4 regions of the Cupriavidus sp. UME77 genome follow, and region 3 is predicted to be linked to each of the others. Evidence: predicted binding sites of a transcription regulator. Region 3 holds the regulator's gene; each other region holds the start of a gene.
The links. Region 3 encodes sigma-54, which starts transcription at its own class of promoters, with help from an activator protein. Its sites were predicted from a motif close to TGGCANGNAANCTGCTTT; they were not measured.
Positions count from the first base shown of each region.

Region 1: a site for sigma-54 is predicted at 2,013-2,030, ahead of A9975_RS37180 (GTP cyclohydrolase II). Genes of this name have one in related genera too.
Region 2: a site for sigma-54 is predicted at 2,005-2,022, ahead of A9975_RS04840 (phenol hydroxylase subunit). Genes of this name have one in related genera too.
Region 4: a site for sigma-54 is predicted at 2,144-2,161, ahead of A9975_RS28675 (circularly permuted type 2 ATP-grasp protein). Genes of this name have one in related genera too.

Region 1 covers NZ_LZZU01000097.1:12,019-17,063, forward strand. The annotation lists gene A9975_RS37175 (URC4/urg3 family protein) at 1-724, opposite strand, end outside; gene A9975_RS37180 (GTP cyclohydrolase II) at 721-1,959, opposite strand; gene A9975_RS37185 (acyltransferase) at 2,227-3,345, opposite strand; gene A9975_RS37190 (hypothetical protein) at 3,513-3,989, opposite strand; gene A9975_RS37195 (glycosyltransferase) at 4,057-5,045, opposite strand, start outside.
Region 2 covers NZ_LZZU01000011.1:88,139-93,183, reverse strand. The annotation lists gene A9975_RS04845 (IS110 family transposase) at 174-1,247, shown strand; gene A9975_RS04840 (phenol hydroxylase subunit) at 2,056-2,274, shown strand; gene A9975_RS04835 (aromatic/alkene monooxygenase hydroxylase subunit beta) at 2,375-3,370, shown strand; gene A9975_RS04830 (MmoB/DmpM family protein) at 3,381-3,653, shown strand; gene A9975_RS04825 (aromatic/alkene/methane monooxygenase hydroxylase/oxygenase subunit alpha) at 3,695-5,045, shown strand, end outside.
Region 3 covers NZ_LZZU01000031.1:21,622-26,666, reverse strand. The annotation lists gene lptC (LPS export ABC transporter periplasmic protein LptC) at 1-472, shown strand, start outside; gene lptA (lipopolysaccharide transport periplasmic protein LptA) at 527-1,171, shown strand; gene lptB (LPS export ABC transporter ATP-binding protein) at 1,196-1,981, shown strand; gene A9975_RS11710 (RNA polymerase factor sigma-54) at 2,116-3,591, shown strand; gene hpf (ribosome hibernation-promoting factor, HPF/YfiA family) at 3,641-3,991, shown strand; gene ptsN (PTS IIA-like nitrogen regulatory protein PtsN) at 4,379-4,834, shown strand; gene hprK (HPr(Ser) kinase/phosphatase) at 4,870-5,045, shown strand, end outside.
Region 4 covers NZ_LZZU01000072.1:71,177-76,221, reverse strand. The annotation lists gene A9975_RS28680 (alpha-E domain-containing protein) at 1-361, opposite strand, end outside; gene A9975_RS28675 (circularly permuted type 2 ATP-grasp protein) at 457-1,929, opposite strand; gene A9975_RS28670 (gluconokinase) at 2,193-2,702, opposite strand; gene edd (phosphogluconate dehydratase) at 2,891-4,777, opposite strand.

The sequences.
Region 1 (5,045 bases), on a different contig from region 3:
AGACCGCTGGCGTGGCTTGCGCAACCTCGCCAAGACGGCGCAACAGCCCGGCGCGTCCATCCAGGCCCACCAGCGGGTTGTGCTGGGCCACCTGGAATGCGGTTGCAATGGAGGATGCATCGATACGCATCAGGCGCTCGGCATCGGAGCGCAGCGGCTGCCCCGGCTGGGCGGAAAAGCCGCCGCGCGCGAACAGGTCGAAGCTGGCCACGCCAAGCCCTTCGGAGCGCGTCAGCAACAAGTCGCTGGCGGGATCGCGATAGCGCCAGTCCGGGCCTGCGCCGGCATCCAGCAATACGCTGGGGATCACCAGGTCGATGCCGATGCGGGCGCGCTCCTCACGGTCGGCCTCGCCGGAGAGCCCGCCGCGTTCGCACAGGATCTGCCAGCGGTCCAGCTTCTCGCCAGGGCCGCCGCTCTCGAAATGACGCCAGCGGCTGTGGTACGGCACGTTGAGATCGGGATAGCGCTGGCGGATGGTGGCCGCCACGTAATCGGCCACTGCCGGGATCCGCTCCGGATGCCAGGTAAACAGCTCGGACGCGCCGGCTGCCACATGATCCGTCACGGCAGCGCAGCGGGTGCGTACCGCATGGCCGGTGAGCAACGCGGCGGCTGGATGGCCCGGCGGCACGGGACTGGCCCAGCCACCGGCATCATCCTCGCCGTTGATGAAGGGATTCGCGGCGCCGCGCACGCCACCCGCTTCGGGTATCTCGTTCATTCGTGCAGTCCTCTACCCTTGGCCAGCGCGAGTTCTTCCGCGTCGGGCGGGGTATAGCTAGTGAAGTAGCCAGCCGCCACCTTGGCGTCGATTTCCACGCGGGCATCGGCCGGGATCAGTGCATCGGGAATCGCAACCTGCTCGACCACCTCGATACCCTGAGCGGTCAGCGCCCCGTGCTTCATATTGCTCATCGAAGCCCAGCGGTCGATACGCTTGATGCCGAGCCAGTGGAACACGTCGGGCATGAGCTCCTGGAAGCGCATGTCCTGCACGCCGGCGATACATTCCGTACGTGCAAAATAAGTCTCGGCCCGATCGCCGCCAACCTGGCGCTTGCGGGCGTTGTAGACCAGGAACTTGGTCACCTCACCCAGCGCCCGGCCTTCCTTCCGGTTATAGACCACCAGCCCCACGCCGCCCTGCTGCGCCATCTCGATGCAGACCTCGATGCCGTGGGCCAGGTACGGCCGGCAGGTGCATATATCGGAGCCGAACACGTCCGAGCCGTTGCACTCGTCATGCACGCGGCAGGCCACCTTGGTCTCGGGCTTGCCAAGCTGGCTGACATCGCCAAAGAAGTACAGGGTCATGCCGCCGATCGGCGGGAGGAACACTTTCAGGTCGGGGCGCGTGACCAGTTCCGGGAACATGCCGCTGGTCTGCTCGAACAGGCTGCGGCGCAGCATGCTCTCCTTGATCTCGAAGCGGCGCGCCAGCCCCGGCAGGTACCAGACCGGATCGATCGCGGCTTTGGTGACCCGCACATCGCCATTGGCATGAAGGATCTGCCCGTCGGGTGTGAGCCGGCCGGCCGCAATGGCGCCCATCAGCTCCGGCATATTGATGTGGGCGCGCGTAATGGCGATCGAGGGACGGATGTCGATGCCCGCGGCGATCCGGTCGCCAAAGGCGCTGGAAACCAGGTGGCCCCAGGGATCCATCGAGACGATCTTGTCCGGGTCGCTCCATTGCGGGTGAGGCCCGATGACCTCGGCCGGCGAGGTATCGGTGAGATCGGCGCGGTGGTCTCGCTGCAGCTTGCCGGAGGCCACCGCCAGCGCGCGGTAAACCGCGTATGCGCCGGAATGGGTGCCGATCACATTGCGCTGAGCCGGATTGGTCAGGCTTGCGATCACGGGGCCGCGCTCCGCTGCCGTGGCAGCCCCCCAGTGGATTGGCTCGGCCGGCTTGTCGCGGCGCGCGTGCGAGGTCAGGACGATATGATCGGACATGGCAGCCTCGGAACAAGAATCCTGACCAAACGGTCAGGTTTACGATTCCATAGTAGGCAACCTTCGTGCCATATCCCAATGCTCGTTTTTACCTTGTGTTGCACATCGCACGATGGCGCTTGCGCACCGTGCCTGTGCGCAAGCGCCGCGGCCAGCGCTGGTCCTGGTGCATAGGCACCATGTAAAAGCGGCACCGGGCCGCTGGGGCCGGGTGCCGCTGGATGTGCCTTCGGATAAACCGCAAGCGCTATCGGGACTATCGGTCGGTCAGGTTGACCGTTGCTGCCCCGCCTGCTGCCGCTGGACCGGCTCGGGGGCAGCAGGCCACAGCGCCAGGCGCAATGCGCGCAGCGGCGCACCGCTCTCCACGTAGCGATGGAACAAGGCCCCCGCGGCGTTGCTCAGCAGCCAGGCCAGCACAATGCCGAGCGCATTGAGGACGGGCTGGTGCGGAGCCAGATGGAAGACCAAGGCATTCACGACCAGGCAAATCGGGAAATGCACCAGGAACACCGAGTAGGAAATGCGCCCGAAAAATGCCAGGAACCGCGCCTGCGGCCAGTGCTCAAGCCAACCGCCACGGCGCGCCGTGCCGAGCAGGAGCGCGATTGCCAGCGCCACCGCGATACGCAGCCGGAAATCCACGACCAGCGCTGCCAGCACCACGGCACACAACACCAGCAGTGCCACCGGCGAACGCTCAGGCTCGGATGCCCAGAAGGCCAGCGTGCCCAAGCCGTAGGCGCCGAAGAAGTAAATCGCCCAGATATCCCACGTGGCATCACGGTTGAACCAGAACAGTGATGCCAGCACCAGCCCGGCCACCACCAGCGGGCCCATCGGGCTGCCGCCCACGTCGAACCATCGCTCGCAGCGGCGGGCTGCCCACAACGCCACCATCAGCAAGGCGAACAATTGCAGGTCGATGGCCACATACCAGACGCCGGCGGACAAGGCATCGAAATCCAGCACGTTGTGCAGCAGCAGCACATGCGCCAGGAACTGGTGCAGGCCGGGGGCGCCGGGAATGGAGTCGTGATGCATCCAGGTACGCGCAATGGCCGCACCGGCAATGGCAATCAAGATAGCCGCCGTATAGGGCACCACCAGCTTCTGGTAGCGGCCCCAGATTGCCTGCAAGGGGCGGGGCACCATCAAATGCCCGCCGGGCGCCAGGCTGCGCGCCGCCAGGAAGCCGCTGATGACAAGGAACACCTGCACGGCAATGCGCGCGTACTGCGAGAACCAGTCGAGCAGGCCGGGCGCCAGCACGTGGGCCGCATCGGACATGGGGCCATAGAAGGCAAGATGGTGCAGCACGATCAGCTGTGAACTGATCGCCTTGAGAGCGTCAATGCACGCCATGCGCGAAGGACGGGGGCTCATTTGTTATAAGAATGCTACAAAGTGCACAAGGGCCGGATTCTACTCCCAGGAAACAGGATGGCGCCAAAATGGGCCACGATACACCGCCGCAAAATGGCGAGAAGCGTTGTATTGGTCACACATTGCGCCGCAATATATGCACTAAACGTCACATTGACGGCGTTTACCTAAAAACTGTAACGATTCCCCACCGGTCCCCTGCATGACAGCCAGAGCAACGCGGCCGCCACGCCCAGCGAAACCCAATAATCGGTAGGCGCGCCGGCCCACCAGTGGATGTGCCAGGGCACGAAACTCGGCGCAAAGCGCGCCAGCCCGAATGCCGGGTTCAGCACGAACCAGAGAAAATCCTCGCTGATCCAGAACACCATGATGCAGGCGATCACGCGCGCCTCGGCGCGCCAGTTCCAGCGCCCGCCGAACACCAGTGAAAAATGGAAGAACAGCGCTACGCAGGGGAATACCCACGCGTGATACCCCGTCATCGGGCGCCCACCCCAAAAAATATCCAGCAGCCAATGATGCTCGATGCGCCAGGTGGGCAGGTTGGCCGCCCAGCCCGCGGCACCCTCGATCTGGATCTCCACGTTAGCGAAGAAATAGGCCAGCAGCAGGGTCCACGCCACGGTCAGCACCAGCACCATGGGATGGTGCGACGGATAGGACTGGCCCGCGTGCCGGGTTGAAGAAGACAGGTTCAGCGCGCGCATCTCAACGCCCCGCCGTCGCAGCCGCGCCGCCGTGGCCGGCTAGCTGGCCGCACCGCGCCAATTGCCCGAGCACGGTTTCCAGTACGCGGCGCGCCGCCGCCGGTTGTCCTAGCGCGCTAGCACGCGCACGCATCTGGTCGAGCCGTGCCGGCTCCGCCAGCAAGAGGCGCACCCGGTATTCGAGCGATATCAGGTCGACCGCCTTGAGCGCAGCGCCTTGCTCCAGCAGGTAATCGGCATTGCGCTCTTCCTGCCCGGGAATCGGCGCATTGACCACCATCGGCACGCCCATCGCCAGGCATTCGGACGTGGTCAGGCCGCCCGGCTTGGTAATGACAAGGTCGGAGCATGCCATCAGGCGTTCCACCTCGTTGGTAAAGCCGAAGGGAAACAGGCGTCCGGGGTGTGCGGCGGCAAGGGTCTTGAGCCGCGCCAGGGCGTTCTCGTTGCGCCCGGCAAGCACGATCAGCTGGAAATCGTGGTCCAGCCGCATCAGTGCGCCGGCCACCTCGTCAAGGCCGCCGAGCCCTGCCCCGCCGCCCATCAGCATGATGGTGCGCCGTGCCGGATCGAGCCCGAAATGCTGTGCGCAGGCCTGGCGATCCTGCGGGTGGGAAAACGCCGGCACCACCGGAATCCCTGTGGTGTGGATGCGGCCAGCCTCGATCCGGCTGGCCCGCATGCGAAACGCGATTTCCTCGCTGGCGGCAAAGTAACCCGTCATATGGGGAATCACCCACATGCCGTGCAGATCAAAGTCTGTCACCTGCACCCACACGGGCACCGCCAGCCGCTGCCGGCGCACCTCATGCATCAGGATCTCGGCGGGCAGGAAGTGCGTGCAGACGATGGCATCCGGGGCGAACTCGTCGATCGCACGGCGCAGCGCGCGCGTGCTCAGGCGCTCGGCGGCGCGCCGCAGCTTTTGCATCGGTGCTGCCGGGTCGGCCTCGGAAGTGTGCTGGTAAAGCATGCCCCAGAGGGCCGGAT
Region 2 (5,045 bases), on a different contig from region 3:
AAGAGATGGTATGAACGCGCCCCGTCCCCGCAGTGGAGCGCGAGGTGGCGACACGGTAGTGTGGGTCGGGCAAAAAAGAGTCTGATGAGAGGGGGGTCCCTCCAGACCGAACGGCATCGCAATGTGCCAGAGTGGAAGATCTCACCACCACTACAGGAACGGAGGGACCCGAAATGAATGCTATGACATTTGGGCTGGATATTGCAAAGCATGTGTTCCAGCTGTACTGGGTTGACCCGGAGACCGGCGAGATTCACAACCAGCGATTCCAGCGGCAAAAGCTGATCGAGTTTCTAGCTCAGCACAAAGGACGCGTGGCGCTGGAGGCATGCGGCAGTGGGCACTGGTGGGCGCGCAAGCTCATGGCGCTCGGGTATGAGGTGAAGCTGCTGCACGCGAAATTCGTTCGGCCATTCGTGCAGACCAACAAGACCGATGCCGCAGACGCGCGAGCGATCTGGACTGCGGCACAACAGTTGGACATGCCTGCGGTGACGCCGAAGACGGCAGAGCAGCAGGCCACGCTGGTGTTGCATCGGATGCGCGAGCAGCACATCAAGATGCGGACCATGATGATCAATGCCCTGCGTGGGGCGCTCTATGAGTTTGGCTTGAGCTTCAAAAAGGGGCGCCAGGCAGGCCTAGCGGAAATGCGCGAGCGGTTGGCCGAAGTCGAGGAAGACGTGCCCGCGAGGATGTTCGAAGCGTTGCGCGAGCAGTTCGACCTGATCGGCCGCCTGGACAAGGGCATCGAGGGGCTGGAGGGACAAATCAAGGCCTGGTCCCAGACGCAGCCAGAGTGCCAACGGCTGATGACAATTCCGGGTATCGGCATGCTCACGGCCACAGCACTGGTGGCGACTATCGGCGATGCGCGCGGCTTCCGATCGGGGCGGCAACTGTCGGCCTATCTCGGGCTGGTGCCGCGTCAGCACGGCACTGGGGGCAAGGTGCGCCTGGGCGCGATCAGCAAACGCGGTGACCGCTATCTACGCATGCTGCTGATCCATGGTGCCAGGGCAGTCCTGTTCCGAGCCAAGGACAAAGGCTTGTGGTGCGAACAACTGGCACGCCGACGGCCCACCAACGTGACGGTGGTGGCGCTAGCCAACAAGGCGGCGCGAACTGCGTGGGCCGTGCTGATGGGCAATGAGCCGTATGAAAGAGACCATGAGTTAAAGAAAGCCGAGAGGGCCAAGCAAACGGCGAATTCCGCGCTAGGCCAGCCCCGCCTACAACGACCGTAGGCGGAGCCGGTCTAGCCGCGGCTTGCAAGCAAGGTTACTGAATTCGACTAGAAGGTTGCGACGGTAGATGAACGAGATGGCAAGACAGGTTGGACCGCAAGAGCTGAACCCTGATCGGTCACTGGTGCTTCGAGCACGCTGAAGAGGAGAGGGCCGCTCTTGGCGAATTCCATCGGGGCCGCAGGCTTGGCCTGCACTAGGCCGGATATAAGTCTGCAACCAACCCTGATCAAGCATCGCGTAACGTTTACCTAGCAAACCGGGGCGCGTTCATATAAGTGACCGGCAGCCCCCGCAGGGGGATGTCGTATGGCCCTTGGGTGCAAGATGCCACCGCCGACGAAATAAACCGCAACGCCTCCAGCAGAGCGATGTCGTATGGCACCTTGGGTGTAAACGCCAACACCGTTCAAACAATCACCGCCACCCACCCCCAAAAGACCGATTTAATCATTTGATCCATCCACCAATCCCCACCCCAATCCAGTAACTCCCCCGCTTGTTGCGCCGCATGCGCCCGCAATCCCTTCCCGCTCCTTCCTCTAACCCCCTTCCTTGTTGCGACGCCGCAGCCTTGCGAAGTCACGCCTGGCTCCCCGCAAACCGCCACCCGGCGCGGCTTTTCATCATTTGGTCAAATTTCATCTCGCACTTCATCAATTGATTGAGCCACGGCGCATGCGCCATTCCGGGTAAACGCGAAATCCGGCGCGGCCCGAATCCCGACGCGCCTTGTGGCGCCGTCGTTTGCGCCAGCTGGCACGCTCTTCGCAATAGAGGCCTACCGCCCATGCGAAGGAGCAGCGCCATGATCAACCAGTCGGTCCCCTTGTTTGAAGCCTCGCCCCGGTTCGTCCGCGTTGATGGCCGCACGCCCGAGGGCTTTGTGCAGTTCGCGTTCTGCGTGGCGGACCCCGAGCTCAATGTCGAGCTGATCATGCCCGAGCCGATGTTCGAGGCCTTCTGCAGCGTCAACCACGTGCGCTTCCTGCCGCCGGAGATCCCCGCGCCCGATCAGGGCGACTGAGCTCGGCCAGCCGCCACGCACCGAACCACGCACCGAACCACGCACCGAACCACGCACAGAACCACCCCCATAAAAACAGCAAGACCCAGGAGACCAAGCGATGCAAGTCGATATCAAGACCCAGCAGATCCAGCCGCTGCGCCAGACCTACGGCCATGTGGCGCGCCGCTTTGGCGACAAGCCCGCCTCGCGCTACCAGGAGGCCACCTACGACGTGCAGTCGGAAGTGAATTTTCACTACCGCCCGACGTGGGACTCGCAACACGAGATCTACGACAAGCGCCGCACCGCGATCGTGATGGCGGACTGGTACGCGCTCAAGGACCCGCGCCAGTACTTCTACGGCGCTTACGTGACGGCGCGCGGCCGCCAGCAGGACGCCACCGAGAAGAGCTTCGCCTTTGTGGAAAAGCGCGGCTTGCTGCAGGCGTTGCCCGCCGAATGGCAGGACCGCCTGGCCGATGGCTTGCTGCCGCTGCGGCATGTGGAGTGGGGCGCCAACATGAACAACTTCTATTGCGCCGACTACGGCTGGGGCACGGCCATCACCCAGGCCTGCACCTACTGCGCGATGGATCGCCTTGGCATTGCGCAGTACCTGACGCGCATCGGCATGCTGCTGGATGGCAACACCGGCGTGGCGCTGGAGCGCGCCAAGGTGGCCTGGATGGAGAGCGCCGCGTGGCAGCCGATGCGCCGGCTGGTTGAGCGCAGCTTTGTGATCGAGGACTGGTTCGAGACCTTCGTCACCCAGAACCTGGTGCTCGACGGCCTGCTTTACCCGATGGTGTACCAGCACGCCGACGCGGCCATCGTGCGCGCCTGCGGCACCGGGCTGGCGGTGCTGACCGAGTTCATGAACGACTGGCGCGAGGAGCACGCACGCTGGGTCGATGCGGTGATCCAGACCGCCGCGGCAGAGTCCGATGCCAATCGCATGCTGCTGTCGGGCTGGGCCCGCGCCGCGCGTGCGCAAGTGGCCGAGGCGCTGGTGCCGGTGGCCGACACCTTGCTGGGCGAGGGCGGCGAGCAGGTGGTGGCGCTGTGCGTGGAGCAGTTCGACGTGCGTCTTAACAAGCTTGGCCTTGCCGCCTGAGGAAACCGCCATGACCGCCAACGTCTATATCGCGCTGCAGAGCAACGACGACACCCGTCCCATCATCGAGGCCATCACCGAGGCCAATCCGCACGCGGTGGTGTCGCAGTTTCCCGCCATGGTGAAGATCGATGCGCCGGGACACCTGACCATCCTGCGCGAACTGGTCTCCGACAAGCTCGGGCGCGACTGGGACCTGCAGGAGATTCACCTGAACCTGATCTCGCTGTCGGGAAACATCGACGAAGACGACGACGCCTTCACCCTGCACTGGAACGCCTGAAGCGGCCCGCCCACCGCAAAGACAAACGGAGACAAGACATCATGGACGCACGAAAGAAGCTGAACCTGCGGGAAAAATACGCGACGATGACGCGCGACCTCGGCTGGGAAACCACCTACGAGCCGATGGACAAGGTCTTTCCCTACGACAAGTACGAAGGCATCAAGATCCATGACTGGGACAAATGGGAAGACCCGTTTCGCATGACCATGGACGCCTACTGGAAGTACCAGTCGGAGAAGGAGCGCAAGCTGTACGCGATCATTGATTCGTTCGTGCAGAACAACGGCCACCTCAACGTCTCGGACCCGCGCTACCTGAACGCGCTGCGCCTGTTCCTGACCGGCGTGACGCCGCTGGAGTACGCGGCGCACCGCGGCTATGCCCACCTCGGGCGGCACTTTCGCGGCGCCGGCGCGCGGGTGGCGGCGCAGATGCAGTCGATCGACGAGCTGCGCCACGCCCAGACCCAGATGCACACGCTGTCGGTCTACAACAAGTACTTCAACGGCTTCGGCGAATGGCAGCACATGCATGACCGGGTCTGGTACCTGTCCGTGCCCAAATCCTATTTCGAAGACGCCATGAGCGCGGGGCCGTTCGAGTTCATCACCGCGATCTCGTTCTCCTTCGAGTATGTGCTGACCAACCTGCTGTTCATGCCCTTCATGTCGGGTGCGGCCTACAACGGCGACATGGCCACGGTGACCTTCGGCTTCTCGGCACAGTCCGACGAATCGCGCCATATGACGCTGGGCCTGGAAGTGGTGAAGTTCCTGTGCCAGCAGGACCCGGACAATATCCCCATCCTGCAGAAGTGGCTGGACAAATGGTTCTGGCGCGGCTTTCGCCTGCTCACGCTGGTCGGCATGATGATGGACTACATGCTGCCCAAGCGCGTGATGTCGTGGGCGCAGGCGTGGGAGATGTACTTCGAGCAGGCCGGCGGCGCGCTGTTCAAGGACCTGGAGCGCTACGGCCTGCGCATGCCCAAGTACCACGAGGTGGCCACCAAGACCAAGGACCGCATCACCCACGAGGCGTGGGGCACCTTCTACAACTACGCCGCCGCGGCCGGCTTCCATACCTGGGTGCCCAAGCAGGACGAGATGGCCTGGCTGACGGAGAAATATCCCGACACCTTCGCGCGCTACTACAAGCCGCGCCTCGATTACTGGCAGGAACGCCAGCAGCAAGGCGAGCGCTTCTACAACGCCACGCTGCCGATGCTGTGCCAGACCTGCCAGATCCCGATGGTGTTCTCGGAGCCGGACGACCCCACCCAGACCTGCTACCGGGAGAGCAGTTACCACGGCATGCGGTTCCACTTCTGCTCGGACGGCTGCAAGGACATCTTCGATGGCGAGCCGCAGAAGTACGCGCAGGCCTGGT
Region 3 (5,045 bases):
TTACTACATGATCCGTTTTTCCGCGACCGAGCTTGCCGAGGACGGCAACACCAAGCTGCGCTTCACCGGCGACAAGATGATCCACTTCGAGGACGACCAGACCTACGATGTGACGCGCCCGGCCATGCGTTCCTACGAAATCGACCGTCCGCCCGTCACCGGCCACTCCGATCGCGGCACGATGAACGCGGAAGGCTCGGTCATCGACCTGTTCGGCAATGCCTTCATCGTGCGTGCCCAGGGCCCCGACCCCGCCAAGGATCCGCAGATGACGGCCGCCTCGGAGTACTTCCAGGTGCTGGTGAACGATGACATCGTCAAGACCGACAAGGCTGTCAAGCTGACCCGCGGCCCGTCGGTGATGACCGCCAACGGCCTGGTCTTCAACAATGTCACTCGCGAAGTACAATTGCTGGGTAACGTACGCGGCACCATCATCACGGGACCGCCACCGGCGAGTCCCGCGAAGTAGCCCAGAAGCCGCCCGCGGGCACCAGCCGCCCGCGTCAACCGCCATCACGCCAACATGAATCCATTCCCGACGACTTCGTCCTGTCTGCGCCGCAGCACGGCCGCTTTGCTGACGCTGGCCGCCGTCCTTGGCCTCACGCTGGCCGCGCCCGCCAACGCCGAAAAGGCCGACCGCGAAAAGCCGCTGGTCCTGGAGGCCGACAATGCCAGCTACGATGACGTCAAGCAGGTCTATGTCCTGACCGGCAACGTGGTGCTGACCAAGGGCACCATGGTGCTCAAATCCGACGCGGCCGAAGTCCGTACCGATCCCGAGGGCTACCAGTACGCGATCGCGACCTCCAAGGGCGCAAAGCAAGCCTATATCCGCCAGAAGCGCGACAACGTCGACGAGTACATCGACGGCTGGGGCGACCGCATCGAGTATGACGGCAAGCAGGAGTTGTCCAAGCTGATCGGGCGCGCCCGCATGGCCCGCCTGGCCGGCGCCAAGCTGGTCGACGAGATCCGCGGCGCGGTGATCACCTATGACAGCCGCAACGAGTTCTACACGGCCAGCGGCGGCGCCGAGAACGCGACCGCGGGCAGCCCGTCGGGCCGCGTGCGCGCCGTGCTGTCGCCGCGCCAGGAGCAGCCCGCCAGCGGTGCCGCAGCCAATCCGCTGCCGCTCAAGCCGGCAACCGCCCCCGTCAACCCCTGACCCACGGATTCTGACTTCACCTTCATGACCGCTACCCAAACCGCACCGTCCCAGCCCGCCACCCTGAAGGACAGCAGCACGCTGGTCGTGCGCCACCTGAAGAAGCGCTACGGCTCACGCACCGTGGTCAAGGACGTGTCGCTCGACGTGAAGAGCGGCGAGGTGGTTGGCTTGCTGGGCCCCAACGGCGCGGGCAAGACCACGTCGTTCTACATGATCGTGGGGCTGGTGGCGCTGGACGAGGGCGATATCGTGCTCGACGACAAGCACATCAGCGGCCTGGCCATCCATGAGCGCGCGCGCATGGGCCTGTCCTACCTGCCGCAGGAAGCCTCCGTGTTCCGCAAGCTCAATGTGCAGGAGAACATCCGCGCAGTGCTGGAGCTGCAGCTCAACGATGGCAAACCCCTGGGCAAGGCCGAGATCGAGCGCCGGCTGGACACCCTGCTGGATGACCTGCAGATTGCCCACCTGCGCGACAACCCGGCGCTGTCGCTGTCCGGCGGCGAGCGCCGCCGCGTGGAAATCGCCCGCGCGCTGGCCTCCGCGCCGCGCTTCATCCTGCTCGACGAGCCCTTCGCCGGCGTCGACCCGATCGCGGTTGGCGAAATCCAGCGCATCGTCAGCTTCCTCAAGGCACGCAATATCGGCGTGCTGATCACCGACCACAACGTGCGCGAAACGCTGGGCATCTGCGACCACGCCTACATCATCAGCGAAGGCGCGGTGCTGGCGTCCGGGCAGCCTGAAGACATCATCGCCAACGAGTCGGTGCGCAAGGTCTACCTGGGCGAGAACTTCCGCATGTAAGGGCGCGCGGCGCCTGCCGCGCATCGCCCCCGGGCGGCTTCAGTGTCGCCTTTTATCCTTCAAACGATCATAGCGACACCAGCGATAGCAATTTCCGTTCCACCAGTACGGAAGTTGGGCATAAAATAGGTCGCATGAAACCGTCGCTACAGCTCCGCCTCTCGCAGCATCTCGCGCTTACGCCGCAACTCCAGCAGTCGATCCGGCTGCTGCAACTGTCCACGCTTGAACTGCAGCAGGAAGTGGAACAGGCGTTGACAGAGAACCCCTTGCTCGAGCGCGAGAACGACTGGCTGGACAGCCCGTTGCGCGTGTCTTCGGACGGCTCGGTGAACCTGCAGAGCGCGCCAGCGCCGGCGCCCGCCGATGGCCAGGGCACCAGCGAGAACCGCCCCGATGGCGCCCCCGAAGCCGACGACAGCTACTCCGACAGCAATGAGGACTACGGCAGCGACTGGAGCCTGGACGACTTCGCCCGCCGCCCGCAAGGCGAAGACGACGAAAAAACCCCGATGCAGCTGCGCGACGCCGAGCCCACGCTGCGTGAACACCTCATGGAGCAGTTGGCGCCGCTCAAGATTTCCCTGCGCGACAAAGGGCTGGCTATCTTCCTGGTCGAATCCCTGGACGATGACGGCTACCTGAGCACCACGCTCGAGGAAATCTGCAGCGAGCTGCCGGAGGAGCTCGAGTTCGAGGTCGACGAGATCCAGGCTGTGCTCACGCTGCTGCAGAGCTTCGATCCGCCGGGCGTCGGGGCGCGCAACGCCGCCGAATGCCTGGCGCTGCAATTGCGCAGGCTCAAGCATCCGCAGCGCGAACTGGCGCTGAGCATCGTCACCAACCACCTCGAGCTGCTGGCGGTACGCGATTACACGCGCCTGAAAAAAGCGCTGCAAGTGGACGAGCCGGAACTCAAGGCGGCACATGAACTGATCCGCTCGCTCGCGCCCTATCCCGGCCATGCCTACAGCCGGCCGGAAGCGGACTTCGTGGTGCCCGATGTTTTTGTTCGAAAGTTGAGCGGCGGATGGATCGCCCACCTCAACCCGGATGTGATGCCGCGGCTACGCATCAACGACATGTACGCGCAGATTTTGCGCGGTGCAAAAGGCGATGCGGGCGCGGCCGGACTGCAGCAAAAGCTGCAGGAAGCACGCTGGTTGATCAAGAATATCCAGCAAAGGTTCGATACGATATTGCGCGTCGCACAAGCCATTGTCGAACGTCAAAAGAACTTCTTCACCCACGGTGAAATTGCGATGCGCCCCTTGGTTTTGCGGGAGATTGCCGATACACTGGGTTTACACGAGTCCACCATCTCTCGGGTGACTACCAATAAATACATGGCAACGCCGATGGGGACTTTCGAGCTGAAGTATTTTTTCGGCTCTCACGTATCCACAGAAACCGGCGGCGCGGCCTCATCAACGGCAATCCGTGCGTTGATCAAGCAATTGATAGGAGCCGAAGACGCTAGGAACCCCTTGTCCGACAGCCGGATTGCCGAATTGCTCGGCGAGCAAGGCTTTGTGGTGGCACGGCGTACCGTTGCCAAATACCGCGAAGCGCTCAAGATTCCAGCAGTCAATCTCCGTAAGACTTTGTAGCCGAGCTGCATCGCCTGCCTGATGCAGCTCTTTCAGAAGGAGAAACGCTATGAACTTCAAGATCAGTGGACACCACTTGGACATCACGCCCCCTCTGCGTGAGTACGTGGAAACGAAACTGGAGCGTATCGTCAGGCATTTCGATCAAGTCATTGGCGTAAGTGTGCTGCTCTCTGTCGACAATACAAAAGAAAAGGACCGGCGGCAGTACGCGGAAATCAATCTACATCTCAAGGGCAAGGACATCTTTGTCGAAGCGCATCATGAAGACCTGTATGCCGCTATCGACGCACTGGTCGACAAGCTCGACCGGCAGGTGATTCGCCACAAGGATCGCGTGCAGAGCCACGACCGTGAAGCGGTCAAGTATCAGATGGCCGCATCGCAGATGCAGCAATGACCGTGCCTGGCGGCCCACATACCGGGCCGTCGGTGTCAGTCCCTTGAAAAACGGAATCAAGCCGCGCCCAGAGCGCGGCTTTTTCGTTGCAGCCCACCCGATCGGGTCACGCAGGGGATTCCGCAACGCATATGTAGCAGTGTATGCTGTGCAATACATGGTTGACTGGCCTGGCCATTCCGGTGCATGCGGCACCGCTTGAGCGCATCGGCTATTGCAATGCACAAAGCGGAAGCGGGCCTGCTCTATAATGGCCAGACGCCCGACACCGGCATGGGGGGACACCCGGTGGACACCTCGGGCCTTGGTTTTTATCCTCTTTCCGCCCGGCGGGACGCCTCCTGGCCCCGGGCCTGCTTACTAGATAGAAAACCCTGCGCATTCCACATGAATCGTTTGGCTAAATTGCTGCCACCCGGCAACATCAACCTCGACGTCAGCGTCACCAGCAAGAAGCGCGTGTTCGAACAGGCCGGGCTCCTCTTCGAGAACAACCATGGCGTAGCGCGCGCGACCGTGACCGACAACCTGTTCGCCCGTGAGTCGCTGGGGTCCACCGGCCTGGGCGCGGGGGTTGCGATCCCTCACGGCCGCATCAAGGGACTGAAGCAGCCACTGGCCGCCTTCATGCGCCTGGCCGAGCCGATCCCCTTCGAGTCGCCCGACGGCAAGCCGGTCGCGCTGCTGATCTTCCTGCTGGTGCCCGAACAGGCCACCCAGCAGCATCTGGAAATCCTCTCCGAGATCGCCCAGCTGCTGTCCGACCGCGAGATGCGCGAAGGACTGGCTACCTTGCCCACCCCCGACGACGTGCACCAGTTGCTGACGCAATGGCACCCTTGATCCGGCACTGAAAGCCCGTCCCTGAAAGCACCCGAATGGAACTCACTGGCGTCACCTCGCAGTCGATCTTCGACGACAACGCAGCCGATATCAAACTCTCCTGGGTAGCAGGACTTGAGGGAGCGGACCGGGCATTCGATGTCGAGTTTGCGCGTGAAGCCACGTCCGCGGCCGATCTCGTCGGCCACTTGAACCTGATCCACCCGAACCG
Region 4 (5,045 bases), on a different contig from region 3:
TGCGCTGCACGTCGAGCCAGGTGGTGTTGATGGTCTCCCAGACCTCGGTGGTCAGCGAGCCGCGCACGGCGCGGGCGTTCTCGCGGGCCGCGCGCAGGCAGCTCATGATGGACGAGACATTGGTCATGTCGCGCACCATGAAGTCGATCACGTCGTCGCGCGTGAGCAGGCCGTACTTCTCGTCGAACACCTTGGTCAGCTCGGAGATATCGAGCATGGCCCACCAGCCTTGCTCAGCCACTTCCGCGGATTGCGGCAGCAGCGAAGTCTGGTAGTTCACGTCCAGCATGCGCGCGGTGTTCTCCGCGCGCTCGGTATAGCGCGCCATCCAGAACAGATGGTCGGCGGTGCGGCTAAGCATGGTCAGTCCCCTCGTACAGCGCTGTTCGCCCGCGCGCCGCCGGCAACGCGGCGGCCAGCGCAGGAATCACAAACAATCCTTGCGTGCGCCGCGCGTCAGCGCTCCAGCACCCAGGTGTCCTTGGTGCCCCCGCCCTGCGAGGAGTTGACCACCAGCGAGCCTTCGCGCAGCGCAACGCGGGTCAGCCCGCCCGGCACCATGCGCACATCCTTGCCGGACAGCACGAACGGACGCAGGTCGATATGGCGCGGCGCGATCCCCGACTCGACATACGTCGGGCAGGTGGAAAGCGCCAGCGTGGGCTGCGCGATGTACTGCTCGGGACGCGCGCGCACGACCTCGCGGAACGTATCGATCTCCGCGCGCGTGGCGGCAGGCCCCACCAGCATGCCGTAGCCGCCGGCCCCGTGCGTTTCCTTGACCACCAGTTCGCTCATGTGGTCCAGCACGTACTGCAGGTCGTCCGGGCGGCGGCACATGTACGTCGGCACGTTGTTGAGGATCGCTTCCTCGCCAAGGTAGAAGCGGATCATGTCGGGCACGTAGGGATAGATCGACTTGTCGTCGGCCACGCCCGTGCCAATGGCGTTGCAGATGGTGACATTGCCCGCGCGGTAGACCGAGAGCAGCCCCGCCGCGCCCAGCGTGGAATCCGAGCGGAACACCAGCGGGTCGAGGAAGTCATCGTCGACCCGGCGGTAGATCACGTCGATGCGCTGCGGCCCCTGGGTGGTACGCATGTAGAGGTGCTCGTCCTGCACGAACAGGTCGCTGCCCTCGACCAGTTCCACGCCCATTTGCTGCGCCAGGAAGGCATGCTCGAAGTAGGCGGAGTTGTACATGCCGGGCGTGAGCACCACCACCGTGGGATCAGCGATGTTCTGCGGCGAGACGCCGCGCAGCATGTCGAGCAGCAGGTCGGGATAGTGCGCCACCGGCGCCACGCGATTGCGCGCGAACAGGTCCGGGAACAACCGCATCATCATCTTGCGGTTCTCCAGCATGTAGGACACGCCGGAGGGCACGCGCAGGTTGTCTTCCAGCACGTAGAACTCACCCTCGCCAGCGCGCACTACGTCGATGCCCGCCACGTGGGCGTAGATGTCACGGGGCACGTCGATGCCGAGCATCTCGGGGCGGTACTGCGCGTTGTTGTAGATCTGGTCTGGCGGGATCACGCCGGCGCGGATGATGTCCTGCCCGTGATAGATATCGTGGATGAAGCGGTTCAGCGCCGACACCCGCTGACGCAGCCCGCGCTCGAGCGTCGCCCACTCGCTGGCGGGGAAGATGCGGGGAATGACGTCGAACGGGATGGTCCGCTCGGTACCGCTGTTCGACTCGTCCTTTTCGCCGTAAACGGCGAACGTGATGCCCACGCGCCGGAAGATCAGGTCAGCCTCGGCGCGCTTGTTGCCCATGGTGCCTTCGGACTGGCGCGCCAACCAATCCGCGAACTGCTTGTAGTGCCCCCGCACGGCACCTGCCGGCAGGGACTCGCCCGCGTGGATTGCTGCTGCCACGCCATCTTGCCAATCGAGCATCTCGTCGAAAAACCGCGCCGCCATGATGGCCGTTCCCCCATGATTTGGGTGCCGCCCCAACTGCCGGCTATCCCGTTTTGATTGGCTTGTTGTTCCCGGCACAGCACCTTGAGATCACCACCCGAGGCCCGGCGGCTTGGCCGCGGACCGTCTCGTCATGCTTCGAAGTGCTGTCCCTATAGGATACCTATGACCACGAAAGCCGCAAGCGGCAGGCGTTCGCGCCATCAAACATGGATAAGCAAGATGTCTGCCAGCCTTGGCTTCGGGCCGGCGTTGGCATCGGTTCAGCGGGCGATCGCCACCCCCTTTTGTGCCTGCACCCCGGCCAGGATGCGCTGCACCAGCGCCTCCGGCGTCTGGCGGATATCGAGCACCAGGGCGTCATTCGGCTCCTCCAGGGTATCGAACTGGCTCTGCAACAGGGCGGGATTGAAGAAGTGCTCGCTGCGCTCGGCCAGGCGGCCGCCAATGACCGCGGCATCGCCCTTCATGTAGACAAAGGTCACGCCGCCGTCGGCGGGCGTCAGGCGGTCGCGGTAGGTCTGCCGCAGCGCGGAACAAGTAAAGACGTGGGTGCGCCCCTCGGCGCGAGCCGCATCGATCGCCGCGCGCATCGCGGCCAGCCAGGGCCAGCGGTCGTCGTCGGTCAGCGGGATGCCGTTGTGCATCTTCGCCTTGTTGGCGGCGCTGTGGAATTCATCGGCGTCGTGGAAGCCGCATTGCAAGGTCTTGGCCAGCAACTGGCCAACCGTGGTCTTTCCGCTGCCGGAAACGCCCATCAGGATGTAGATCATGTCTGCTCCAATGATCATGTTCGGATGGTTTTCCCATCCTTGTCGGTAGTCCCCGCGCCGGCCGCTGGTCGGCACCGCAAGCGTTCAGCCATGAAGCCATGATAGGACCCGCATGGGCCGGCTCGGGGTCGTCTCCGCCAGCCATCGGCTGCCGGGGACACAAATGACACAAATTTAAGGGGCGCTGCCTATTGTGCGACGGCCGCGCCCGTTTGGACAGCGCCGGGCGCGTCGGCCTCGGAGAGGTCCAGCGCGCTGCCGCCCTCCTCCGCGATCCGCGCGTTGCGGCGGAACAGCCCGAACAGGCCCCGGCCAACGCTGAAGTTCGTGAAGGCGTCGTCCGGCAGCACAGCAGAAGCACGCGTCGCCAGGTCGCCGTCGCCATCGGCAGCGCCGAGCCATTCCAGCGTGCCCGCCACGGCGTCCACGCGGATCCGGTCCCCGTCACGCACGCGCGCCAGCGGGCCGCCGGCAAGCGCCTCAGGCCCCACATGAATGACCGCCGGCACCTTGCCGGAAGCGCCGGACATGCGGCCATCGGTCACCAGCGCAACCTTGTGGCCGGCGTCCTGCAGCGAGCCCAGCACCGGGGTGAGACGGTGCAGTTCAGGCATGCCGTTGGCGTTGGGTCCCTGGAAACGCACGACCGCGATCATGTCGCCCGTGAACTCGCCGGCTTCGAACGCGGCTTGCAATTGCTCCTGCGAGTCAAAGACGCGTGCCGGTGCTTCGACCACCCGATGCTCGGCCGCCACAGCCGACACCTTGATCATGCCGCGGCCAAGATTGCCTTGCAGCAGGCGCAAGCCACCCTCGGCGGAGAACGGCTCGGCCGCGGTGGCCAGCACCGTGGCATCACCGCTGACAGCGGCGCCGTCGCGCCACTGCAGCACGCCGTCGATCATCACGGGCTCTTGCGTGTAACGGGCCAGGCCACGCCCGGCCACGGTTTCCACGTCCTCATGCAGCAACCCGGCGCTGAGCAGTTGGCGAATCACGTAGGCCACGCCGCCCGCGGCGTGGAAGTGGTTCACGTCAGCCGAGCCGTTGGGGTAGACCCGTGCCAGCAGCGGCGTAATGCGCGAGAGACGGTCGAAATCGTTCCAGTCGATCAGGATGCCCGCCGCGCGCGCCATCGCCACCAGGTGGATGGTGTGGTTGGTCGAGCCACCCGTGGCCAGCAGGCCGACCACGGCATTGATCACCGCGCGCTCGTCCACGATATGCGCCAGCGGCAGGTAGTCGCCGCCCCGCGCCGTCAGGGCCAGCGCACGTTGGGCCGCGGCGGCGGTGAGCGCGTCGCGCAGGCCGCTGTCCGGATGCACGAAGGCCGAGCCCGGCATATGCAGGCCCATGATTTCCATCAGGAACTGGTTGCTGTTGGCGGTGCCGTAGAAGGTGCACGTGCCGGCCCCGTGATAGGCCTCGCATTCGGCCTCCAGCAAGGCTTCGCGGCCCACCTGGCCGGTTGCGTACAGCTGGCGCACGCGCGCCTTTTCCTTGTTGGACAAGCCCGTCGACATCGGCCCGGCCGGCACGAACACCACCGGCAGGTGGCCAAACTGCAGCGCGCCCATCAGCAGGCCCGGCACGATCTTGTCGCACACGCCCAGCATGACAGCGGCATCGAAGGTGTTGTGCGACAGCGAGACCGCCGTGGCCATCGCAATGGCATCGCGCGAAAACAGCGACAGTTCCATGCCGGCATTGCCCTGCGTGATGCCATCGCACATCGCCGGCACGCCGCCCGCCACCTGCGCCACGGCGCCGACGGCACGCGCGGCCTCCCGGATCACGCCGGGATAGCGCTCGTACGGCTGGTGGGCCGACAGCATGTCGTTGTACGCGGTGACGATGCCGAGGTTGGCTGCGTGCTCGACCCGCAGCTTGAGCTTGTCATGCGCGGGCAGCGCGGCCAGGCCGTGGGCGAGGTTGGCGCAGGACAGCCCGCGCAAGGGGCCCAGCTCCTGCTGGGCGCGTTCGCAGCGCGCGAGATAGGCGGCGCGGCTGCGCTGGCTGCGCGCGATCACGCGCTCGGTGACGGCATGAACTTCGGCGTGGAGGGCTTTTGACATTGGGGAGTTCCTGGTCGTGATGCCTGATCGTATCCGGGAGGACTGGGGGACTGATGGACTAGCGGGCGCCGGCTGGTGCTATTGTTTGTAGATTTTCTACATTATATCGAAAGCCAATTCGAAAGCACCATGCAGACACGTCACAAAGCGCTTTATTCATGGCAAATTTAGCGCACATAGGTGAAATCCCTAGCTGACCGTCACGCTGAAGCCGCGATGACCCCGCCTCTGATTATGTAGAATATCTACATGCCGCTCGATCCGTCGA